2 regions of the Neobacillus sp. genome follow, and region 1 is predicted to be linked to the other one. Evidence: riboswitches for the same ligand, from Rfam matches in the RefSeq annotation. Region 1 holds a riboswitch; the other holds the start of a gene.
The links. A riboswitch is a leader RNA that binds a small molecule or an ion and turns the genes downstream of it on or off. The one in region 1 is predicted to bind preQ1.

Region 1 (4,434 bases):
ATTTTTTGTTAATTCATGTGTTACACGATGAACTGAAGTTGTAAAGGACACACATTTTAAAAATAGAGCTTCTTTGTCCATTTCTTTCACCTCTTACTGAGAAGATAACAAAATTGTTATCATATTACAATTATCATTTGACAACTAAAAATTCTGGATGTTATGATTTTGTTATCAAATGATAAGTAAAAGAGGTAGGTTATGAAAATCCTAATTATTTACACGCACCCTAATCACAATAGTTTAAGTTACGCATTTTTACAAAAGGTCATTAAAGGAAGTAATGAAAATCCTAACATAGAGGAATTACAGGTGTTAGATTTGTATGAAGAGGGCTTTAATCCACTTCTAGTGTTTAATGAACAGAAACGAAGACGTGATATGTATCGTGATCCTCACCTTGAAAAATATAGAGAGCAGATTACTTGGGCTGACAAGATTGTCTTTGTCTATCCCATTTGGTGGGGAAGACCTCCAGCGATGCTGATGGGATACATTGATCAATTATTTGCAGCAAATTTTGCTTACAAGGATAAGAAGGGACTTCTACCAGAGGGACAATTGAAAGGAAAATCAGTTGTATGTGTGTCCACCATGAAGGGACCTACAAACTATCCACTTCTCTGGTTAAATAATGCGCATAAAATATTGATGAAAAAAGCCTTATTTCATTTTGTAGGCATCAAAAAAGTGAAATTCTTTGAGTTTGGTAATATGGAAAGTCCCAAGGGAAAACAAACAAAAAAACTAGAAAAGATTTATCGATATTTTAAAAAAGTAGATCGTTAAAAAAATTAGTGTTCTTTTTAAATGATTAATTAGTAGAGAAACCTGATTTTCATATAATACGGTGAACTGTCTTTTAGAGCTGTTCTATAAGCCAGTTTCCCGGTATGACTGGGAGATAGTGTCCAATAGAGTTGTTCTATAAGTCAGTTTCCCGGTGTCCCTGGTTGATATTGTCCAATAGAGTGGTTCTATAAGCCAGTTTCCCGGTATGACTGGGAGATATTGTCCAATAGAGTTGTTCTATAAGCCAGTTTCCCCGTGGTCCTGGGAGATATTGTCCAATAGAGCGGTTCTATAAGCCAGTTCCCCCGTGGCCCTGGGAGATATTGTCCAATAGAGCGGTTCTATAAGCCAGTTTCCCGGTATGACTGGGAGATATTGTCCAATAGAGCGGTTCTATAAGCCAGTTTCCCGGTGTCCCTGGTTGATAGTGTCCAATAGAGCTGTTCTATAAGACAGTTTCCCGGTGTCCCTGGTTGATAGTGTCCAATAGAGCTGTTCTATTAGCCAGTTTCCCCGTGGTCCTGGGAGAAATTGTCCAATAGAGCGGTTCTATAAGCCAGTTCCCCCGTGGACCTGGGAGAAATTGTCCAATAGAGCGGTTCTATAAGCCAGTTTCCCGGTGCCCCTGGTTGATAGTGTCCAATAGAGCTGTTCTATAAGACAGTTTCCTCCATGGGAAAGTGACCTGAAAACTCCATTCATGTTTTGGCGAAATAAAATATGCATGTAAATTATATTTATTTCCATTTGACGTTTTGCTAGGTATTCTATATCATATGAGGATGAGATACCCGTACTTGAACGGGAGAGGTTCATAGCTGATACCCTCTATAAAAAACTATGGATACATGACAATATGCCATGTCCATACCGGACGTGGCTTTTTTATGTTTTAATCCTTATAGTTGCAATATAGAATGGTGGAGCAGATCTCTCTTTTAAAAAGTGTTGGGATACATTTTAGAAGGGGGTTTTTTTATGTCTGGAAGAAGCCATGAAGAGGGATTAAAGGATTTGACGTTATTGGGGAATCAACATACACAATATTCTTTCGATTATGCACCCGAGGTATTGGAGGCCGTAGATAATCTTCACTCGGATCGTGATTATTTCGTGAAGTTTAATTGTCCGGAGTTCACTAGTTTATGCCCACTGACGCATCAACCTGATTTTGCAACGATGTACATCTCGTACGTCCCTGATCAAAAAATTGTCGAGAGCAAATCACTGAAGCTTTATCTTTTCAGTTTCAGAAACCATGGAGATTTCCATGAGGATTGCGTCAATATTATCATGAACGATTTAATTAAATTACTCGATCCAAGGTATGTTGAGGTTTGGGGGAAATTCACACCACGTGGAGGAATTTCGATTGATCCATGGTGCAATTATGGGAAACCTGGAACGAAGTATGAAGAGATGGCCCATTTTCGTTTGATGAATCATGACCTCTATCCTGAAAAAGTGGATAATCGATAAAGGAAGGAATAAAGCAATGATTTTATATTTAAATGGCATATTTGTTGGACTTTTAATATTAGCAAACATTGTGGCAGTTAAGCTTTTTAGCATCGGAAATGGGATTATACTTCCTGCTGCCGTGGTAATTTATATCTTTACTTTTCCCATTATAGATGTAATCGTTGAGGTTTATGGGAAAAAAGAAGCACAGAGAACTGTAAAAGCCGGATTGATTATGCAAATTCTTGCCCTTCTTTTCATCACCATTACGATACACTTGCCTGCAGCACCGATATTTAATGATCAGGAGTCGTTCCAGACCATTTTAAACGGGAGTTTTCGGGTTATTATTGCTAGTTTAACTTCATACGCGATAAGTCAAAATTTGGATGTTTTTGTGTTCAATAAATTAAAAACCATCCATGGGCAAAAAAAGCTATGGTTACGTAATAATGCTTCCACCATGCTGAGCCAATTGATAGACACCACCATTTTCATTACGATTGCTTTCTATGGTACGATGCCAATGGCTGTTCTGGTCAGCTTAATTCTAACTCAATATGTCTTTAAATTTTTTGCATCAATGGCGACTACTCCGATTGTCTATTTACTCGTCAACTTAATAAAAAGACAGGAAACAGTTGTTTCAGTACAAAAAGAAGCTTAAATAAAGTTCATTTGGAAGACGAAACTCCCTAGATTTTAGAAGATTGTTTTTATCAATTTGATGAGGAAAATTTAGCCGGTATCAGGATAAAAGAGACCAAAAAATCCCTTGAGAATGAACAATATTCTTAAGGGATTTTTTTATGAATAAGGTTGTCCCAATCGAAATTACCGATTAAAGGATGTTTACGGAAGCTTTTTGTACGCTTTAAACCACTTGGTAAACTTGGTGATTCCCTCTTCGATCGTCGTCGTTGGTGTATAGTTAATATCGTTTGCTAATTCTTCGATATCTGCATAGGTTTCCAAAACCTCGCCAGGCTGTAATGGTAGTAATTTCAACACCGCTTTTGTATCTAGATGTTTTTCTAGCAATTGGATAAAATTATTTAAATCAACAGGTTGATGATTACCTATGTTATAGATTTTATGAAACGAAACTGCTTCAGAAGGTGGTCCTTTTTTTATTAAACGAAAGACGGATTCTATTACATCATCAATATAAGTAAAGTCCCTTTTCATATTTCCGTAGTTATATACCTCAATTGGCTGATGGTTAATAATGGCATTCGAAAATTTTATCGCGGCCATATCAGGTCTGCCCCAAGGGCCGTAAACAGTAAAAAATCTCAATCCGGTTGTGGGTAGTTTATATATATGACTATACGTATAAGCCATTAATTCATTGGCTTTTTTAGTAGCGGCATATAAACTAATCGGCTGATCAACACGGTCACTAACAGAAGATGGGGCTTTTTTATTATTTCCATAGACTGAACTCGATGAGGCGTAAATGAGGTGTTTGATTGGCTGTTTTTTACAGCATTCTAAAATATTGGCAAAGCCAACAAGATTGGATTGAATATACGATTGGGGATTCTTAAAACTGTATCTTACACCTGGTTGAGCTGCTAAATTAACGACAATGTCGATATCATTTTGTTCAAAGAGACTTTCCAATAACTCAAGGTTTTCTAGAGATCCTCTTACGAAACTAAAATGCTGATGCCTCTTTAAAATACCTAACCTATCTAATTTTAAGCTCGTGTCATAATAATCATTAATATTATCAATGCCTAGCACTTGGATGCCTTCCTCTAATAAACGCTGAGAAAGATGAAATCCAATGAAGCCCGCACAACCGGTTACAAATATACGACCAGCAATGTTATTAATCTTCTATCCCTCCTTACCTTTCCATCGTTGAAATATGATATGTAATCAGAAACAAGAAAGTTCGGACAAAGCGATATAAATTGAAACTTCCATCAGTTGGTTTTTTTTCATCCCCACTGATGGTTGGTTGAACCGTACGTTCTTAGTTTTATCTCCATGTTGGCTATCCTGCTATACGAACTCCATTGATTCAGCAGAGTAGCTACGAAATATTATTAATAGAGCTTATGTGGAAAGCTTCTTTCCATAATCTATCAGGGGACAATCAAAATCCGCTGAAGGAAGAAGGGATAAACATTGGCAAATAAGCTTTTCTTGTCCTATACCTTTTTATTCAAA
Region 2 (4,434 bases), on a different contig from region 1:
TCAAGACCCTATCCCAACTTTCGGAGATGATAACCATCCTAATTTTAGTGGGTATCGGTGTAGTAGAGCTTTTTATAAGATAAAAGGGTCGAAAGTTCTCATTCATGCAGATGTAAATGGCGCCTTTAATATTGTTCGCAAACATGTGAATCGTGCATTTGATGGACTAGAAAGAAATCATTTCCTTCAAGCCCCAAAGAAAATCAACATAATGAAGAAATGCAAAGCTGAAGGCCTCAGCCTGATGTATTAGCGGGACTTGTGGTAGCCCACGTAAAGACAATGCGGCTTTACAGCCTATTCTTTCGAAACCCCTAACTTTAGTTATGGGGATACTCATGTAGATAAAAAATGTCATCAGTCTATCGAATTTTGGTATGATCAAAAAAAGGTTCTTTTTTATCGTTTGGATGACAGTCGGATGCAGTGAAAAATAGCAGCAGGGCTCGGTTAAAAAAAATTCTAATCAAGAAGGTGTGGAAATGAGCTTAGTAGAAATAATTGTTTTAAATCAAGAAGATGCAAAATACGCTGAAGCCTATGGTGCCGATCGCCTCGAGTTAGTTTCAGCAATCGCTGAAGGCGGTTTGACACCAAGCTATGGAACGATAAAAATGGTCGTCGAGAGTGTAAAGATTCCTGTAATGGTCATGGTTCGTCCTCATAGCTATTCCTTTGTTTACCGTAGGAGTGAATGGGATGCCATTAGTGAGGATATAAAAAAAATTCAAGAGGTAGGTGCGGCGGGTGTCGTGTTTGGGGCGTTAACTGAAAAGCAAGCAGTTGATTTTGACATTCTCGGGATGGTGTTAGAAGAAGCGAAGGGGCTATCGTTAACCTTTCATCGTGCCATTGATCAAACAGATTCTCTGGAAGTATATAAGTCCCTTTGTCAATCTCCATATCATGTAGATAGGGTTTTAACATCGGGAGGGAAGCTGAGAGTACCAGAAGGTCTTGATTCATTAACAGGGATGATAGCGGAGTCAGGGAAAACCACTAACTCCCCAATAATCATGCCGGGTTCAGGCCTCTCTTCCAGAAATATAGAAGACATTCACCAACAGCTCCAGGCCTCCGAATACCATTTTGGCTCGGCCGTTAGAGTTGATGGAGACTTCCGCAAGAAGATTAACGGAGATGAAATCCAGCGGATCAAAAGGATCGTTAACTAATCTGGAATAAACAAATAAAAAAGAGTTGCTACTTTTATTAACCTAAGCAGCAACTCTTAATATTGATTAAACGATTTTATCAAAATGAACGCGTTTGTTAATAACATACATAATCGGCATACCGACCGCCATCACTACGAATTCACCAACTGCAGTCGTTAACCAGGTGAACATGAAAGGCATACCAAATGCCAAATGCAGTTCAATGGCAATCAAGAACATCGTGAACGTGAAAACGAGTGTATTCACGACCATCCGCGCCCAAATACCTTTGATAAGTCGTGCGCATGCAATTGTGATTAACAAGGCAATCAATGATTGGCCGACACCGAAGATAAGGTCGTATGCCTTCATCGGCGAGAAGAATAGATTCGTCAAAAATACACCTAAAATGATTCCATAAATGTACTTTTTGTTAAAAACGACCAGATGATTAAACATTTCTGAAACACGGAACTGGATTTGGCTAAAGCCAAATGGAGCGATAACGGCTGATACAGCAATGTACAAAGCGGCCACAATTCCGTTTACGACAATTCCATTCACTTTGTTGTGCTCTTTATCGGTTCCGTCAGTTCGAACAGAACTAGTGCCTGAATTAGCACCAATTGGTTGTGCTAATGTATTAGTTGTTTTTTCCATATTCATTTCTCCTTAGTTTTTTTACGTGGGAGGTTCTCGAACCACGTTTATTAATAATACATACAAAATTATATATTAATATAAATACAATCACTAGTCAATGAATGATAAATTTGACTTTAGAAATAAATGGTAAAGTGTCGATGTTTGAGCTTATTAATGAGTCTCCAAAATGGAATGATTCATCTGCTTTGCTGAAGAGAAAGGGGATGCAGTATGTTACACCATCTTGAAATCTATGTTTCAAACTTAAAAAAATCAATTGAATTTTGGGACTGGTTTTTATCTGAATTAGGATATGAACCATTCCAAAAATGGGATTCAGGCATCAGCTGGAAATATGGTGAAACCTATCTTGTTTTTGTTCAGACAGAAGAACGGTTTATGGATATTCCCTATCATCGCAGAAGAGTGGGGCTAAACCATCTTGCCTTTCATGCTGAATCCAAAGAGCAGGTCAATCAAATAACGGCTCAATTAAAGGAAAATGGGATTAACATTCTATACCAAGATAAACATCCTTTTGCCGGAGGGGACAGCCATTATGCCGTATATTTCGAAGATCCTGATAGAATCAAAGTGGAATTAGTCGCACCTGAAAAGAATAACAAAATTTACAATCAAAAAATATAGGAGAATTTGACATGGGAGAAGAAAAAATAAAGGATACACGAAAACAGGAGAAGTGTTTTTTTCAACAAAACCAACTGGACATGAAACATACTTTTGTTATGAAAAGTTGGTTTAAGAGTTCTCAGCCCCCAGTGAGATAAACACTAAACTACTGGGGGTGACCTCTTTCCAGCTATTAAGAAAGTGCCTTTAAGCCCATCACACCAATGAGAATCAAAACGACACTAAGAATGCGGCCCATGTTCTTCGATTCCCCAAAAAGATACATGTTAATTAATACTGCCCCTGCGGTACCAATTCCAACCCAAACGGTATAGGCGATACTTACTTGCAGATAGTGAAAGGATGTATATAGAAAAACAAATGAAGCTCCAAAGCCGCCAAGATAAAGGATACTATTTTTTACTGTTTTCCTTTGACTATACAAATTTAGCCCGGCAGCACCAGCGATTTCACTTGCAGCTGCTAAAAACACAAACAACCAGCCCATATTAAGCGGCCTCCTTCATCGTTTGTTTTTCTTCTTTGTTATCAGCGAGGTTTAAACCAATTACACCTAGTACTATAATTGCTATAAACAGAGCCTTTCCTATACTAAAGCTTCCTCCAAAAAGAAATACATCCATTAGCACTGTCCCGATGGTTCCTACACCTGCAAAAATCGCATATACAGTCCCGGTTGGAAGGCTTTTACACGCTTCAGGTAAGAAATGGAAATCGATAAATATAATTCCAATGACAATTACCCACTGCCACCATGTATCAGCTGTATTAAATCCATAAACCCAGAACAATTCAAATAAGCAGGTTAACATTACATAAATCCAGGCTTTATTCATTTTATTCACCTCTTGAAGACGCCTGTTTTGGCCTCGATATTATTCCCATTTCGAGACCTTCATATTATACTAGGATACCATATCATTCGAAAAAAGGTTTGAAAACACTACTTTAGTTGTTTGGAAACATTTGTGAGTTGGGAATAAGTGTGATTTATATCACGAACTGCTATCTACTATATCTTTATAATGATTTGAAACAAAGGAAAAATAAAAGTGGATGGTGAGGAAATTGGAATATAATTTTAAATCACTATATAGCGATATCGGTGGACAAGAAACGATTGATAAGCTGGTAAATGCCTTTTATCCGCGTGTGTATGCCGATCCTGAATTGGCTCCTTTATTTGAAGGAGATATGGAAGAAATTAAACGGAAGCAGCGGATGTTCCTGCCGCAATTTTTAGGTGGTCCTGCTCTTTATAGTCAGGAATTTGGACCACCAGCAATGAGAGAGCGGCATCTCCCCTTTGAAGTGACTCCTAGGAGAGCCGAATGCTGGCTTCGCTGCATGAAAGAAGCCTTTCAAGAAATTGGTCTTGATCAATATCCAGCGGGTCTTGCCTTCTACGATCGTTTAAAACAAGTGGCTGGAATAATGGTGAACAGTCCTGATTCCCAATAAGTATCAGTGGAAAATCCTGACCTATAATCTTCGAGGTTGAGGATTTTTTTGTTTCGGAAAAATTAGTAGATATGTTATAGTGTGGTTGTTTATAAGTGAGGAGGCCGCAAATTGAAAAATAATGACAATTGGTGGAAGAAAAGTGTTGTTTATCAAATTTATCCACGGAGCTTCAATGATTCCAATGGCGATGGAATTGGGGATATTAAGGGGATCATTGAAAAACTTGATTATTTAAAATTACTTGGTGTTGACGTGATTTGGTTAAGCCCGGTCTACGATTCACCGAATGATGATAATGGCTATGATATCCGAAATTATCAGAAGATCATGAATGAGTTCGGAACGATGGCAGATTTTGACCAGATGTTGGATGAACTGCATAAACGCGATATGAAGCTTGTCATGGATTTGGTGGTCAACCATACCTCTGATGAACATGAGTGGTTTGTTCAGTCGAAAAAATCAAAAGACAATCCATATCGCGATTATTATTTTTGGCGTGAGGGTAAAGGTGGAA

Region 2: it holds a riboswitch for preQ1, as region 1 does, so the genes downstream of both, RTR43_RS16365 (QueT transporter family protein) here and queF (preQ(1) synthase) in region 1, are expected to answer to the same signal.

The regions. Positions count from the first base shown of each region.
Region 1 is NZ_DALZYO010000009.1:50,244-54,677, reverse strand. It holds gene RTR43_RS06970 (MarR family winged helix-turn-helix transcriptional regulator) at 1-81, opposite strand, end outside; gene RTR43_RS06965 (NAD(P)H-dependent oxidoreductase) at 202-789, shown strand; PreQ1 riboswitch class I at 1,594-1,640, shown strand; gene queF (preQ(1) synthase) at 1,771-2,271, shown strand; gene RTR43_RS06955 (queuosine precursor transporter) at 2,288-2,920, shown strand; gene RTR43_RS06950 (GDP-mannose 4,6-dehydratase) at 3,106-4,074, opposite strand.
Region 2 is NZ_DALZYO010000027.1:208-4,641, forward strand. It holds partial or broken gene RTR43_RS16355 (zinc ribbon domain-containing protein) at 1-253, shown strand, start outside; gene RTR43_RS16360 (copper homeostasis protein CutC) at 483-1,175, shown strand; gene RTR43_RS16365 (QueT transporter family protein) at 1,242-1,817, opposite strand; PreQ1 riboswitch class I at 1,824-1,868, opposite strand; gene RTR43_RS16370 (VOC family protein) at 2,034-2,450, shown strand; gene RTR43_RS16375 (DMT family transporter) at 2,626-2,940, opposite strand; gene RTR43_RS16380 (DMT family transporter) at 2,942-3,289, opposite strand; gene RTR43_RS16385 (globin domain-containing protein) at 3,510-3,914, shown strand; gene RTR43_RS16390 (glycoside hydrolase family 13 protein) at 4,026-4,434, shown strand, end outside.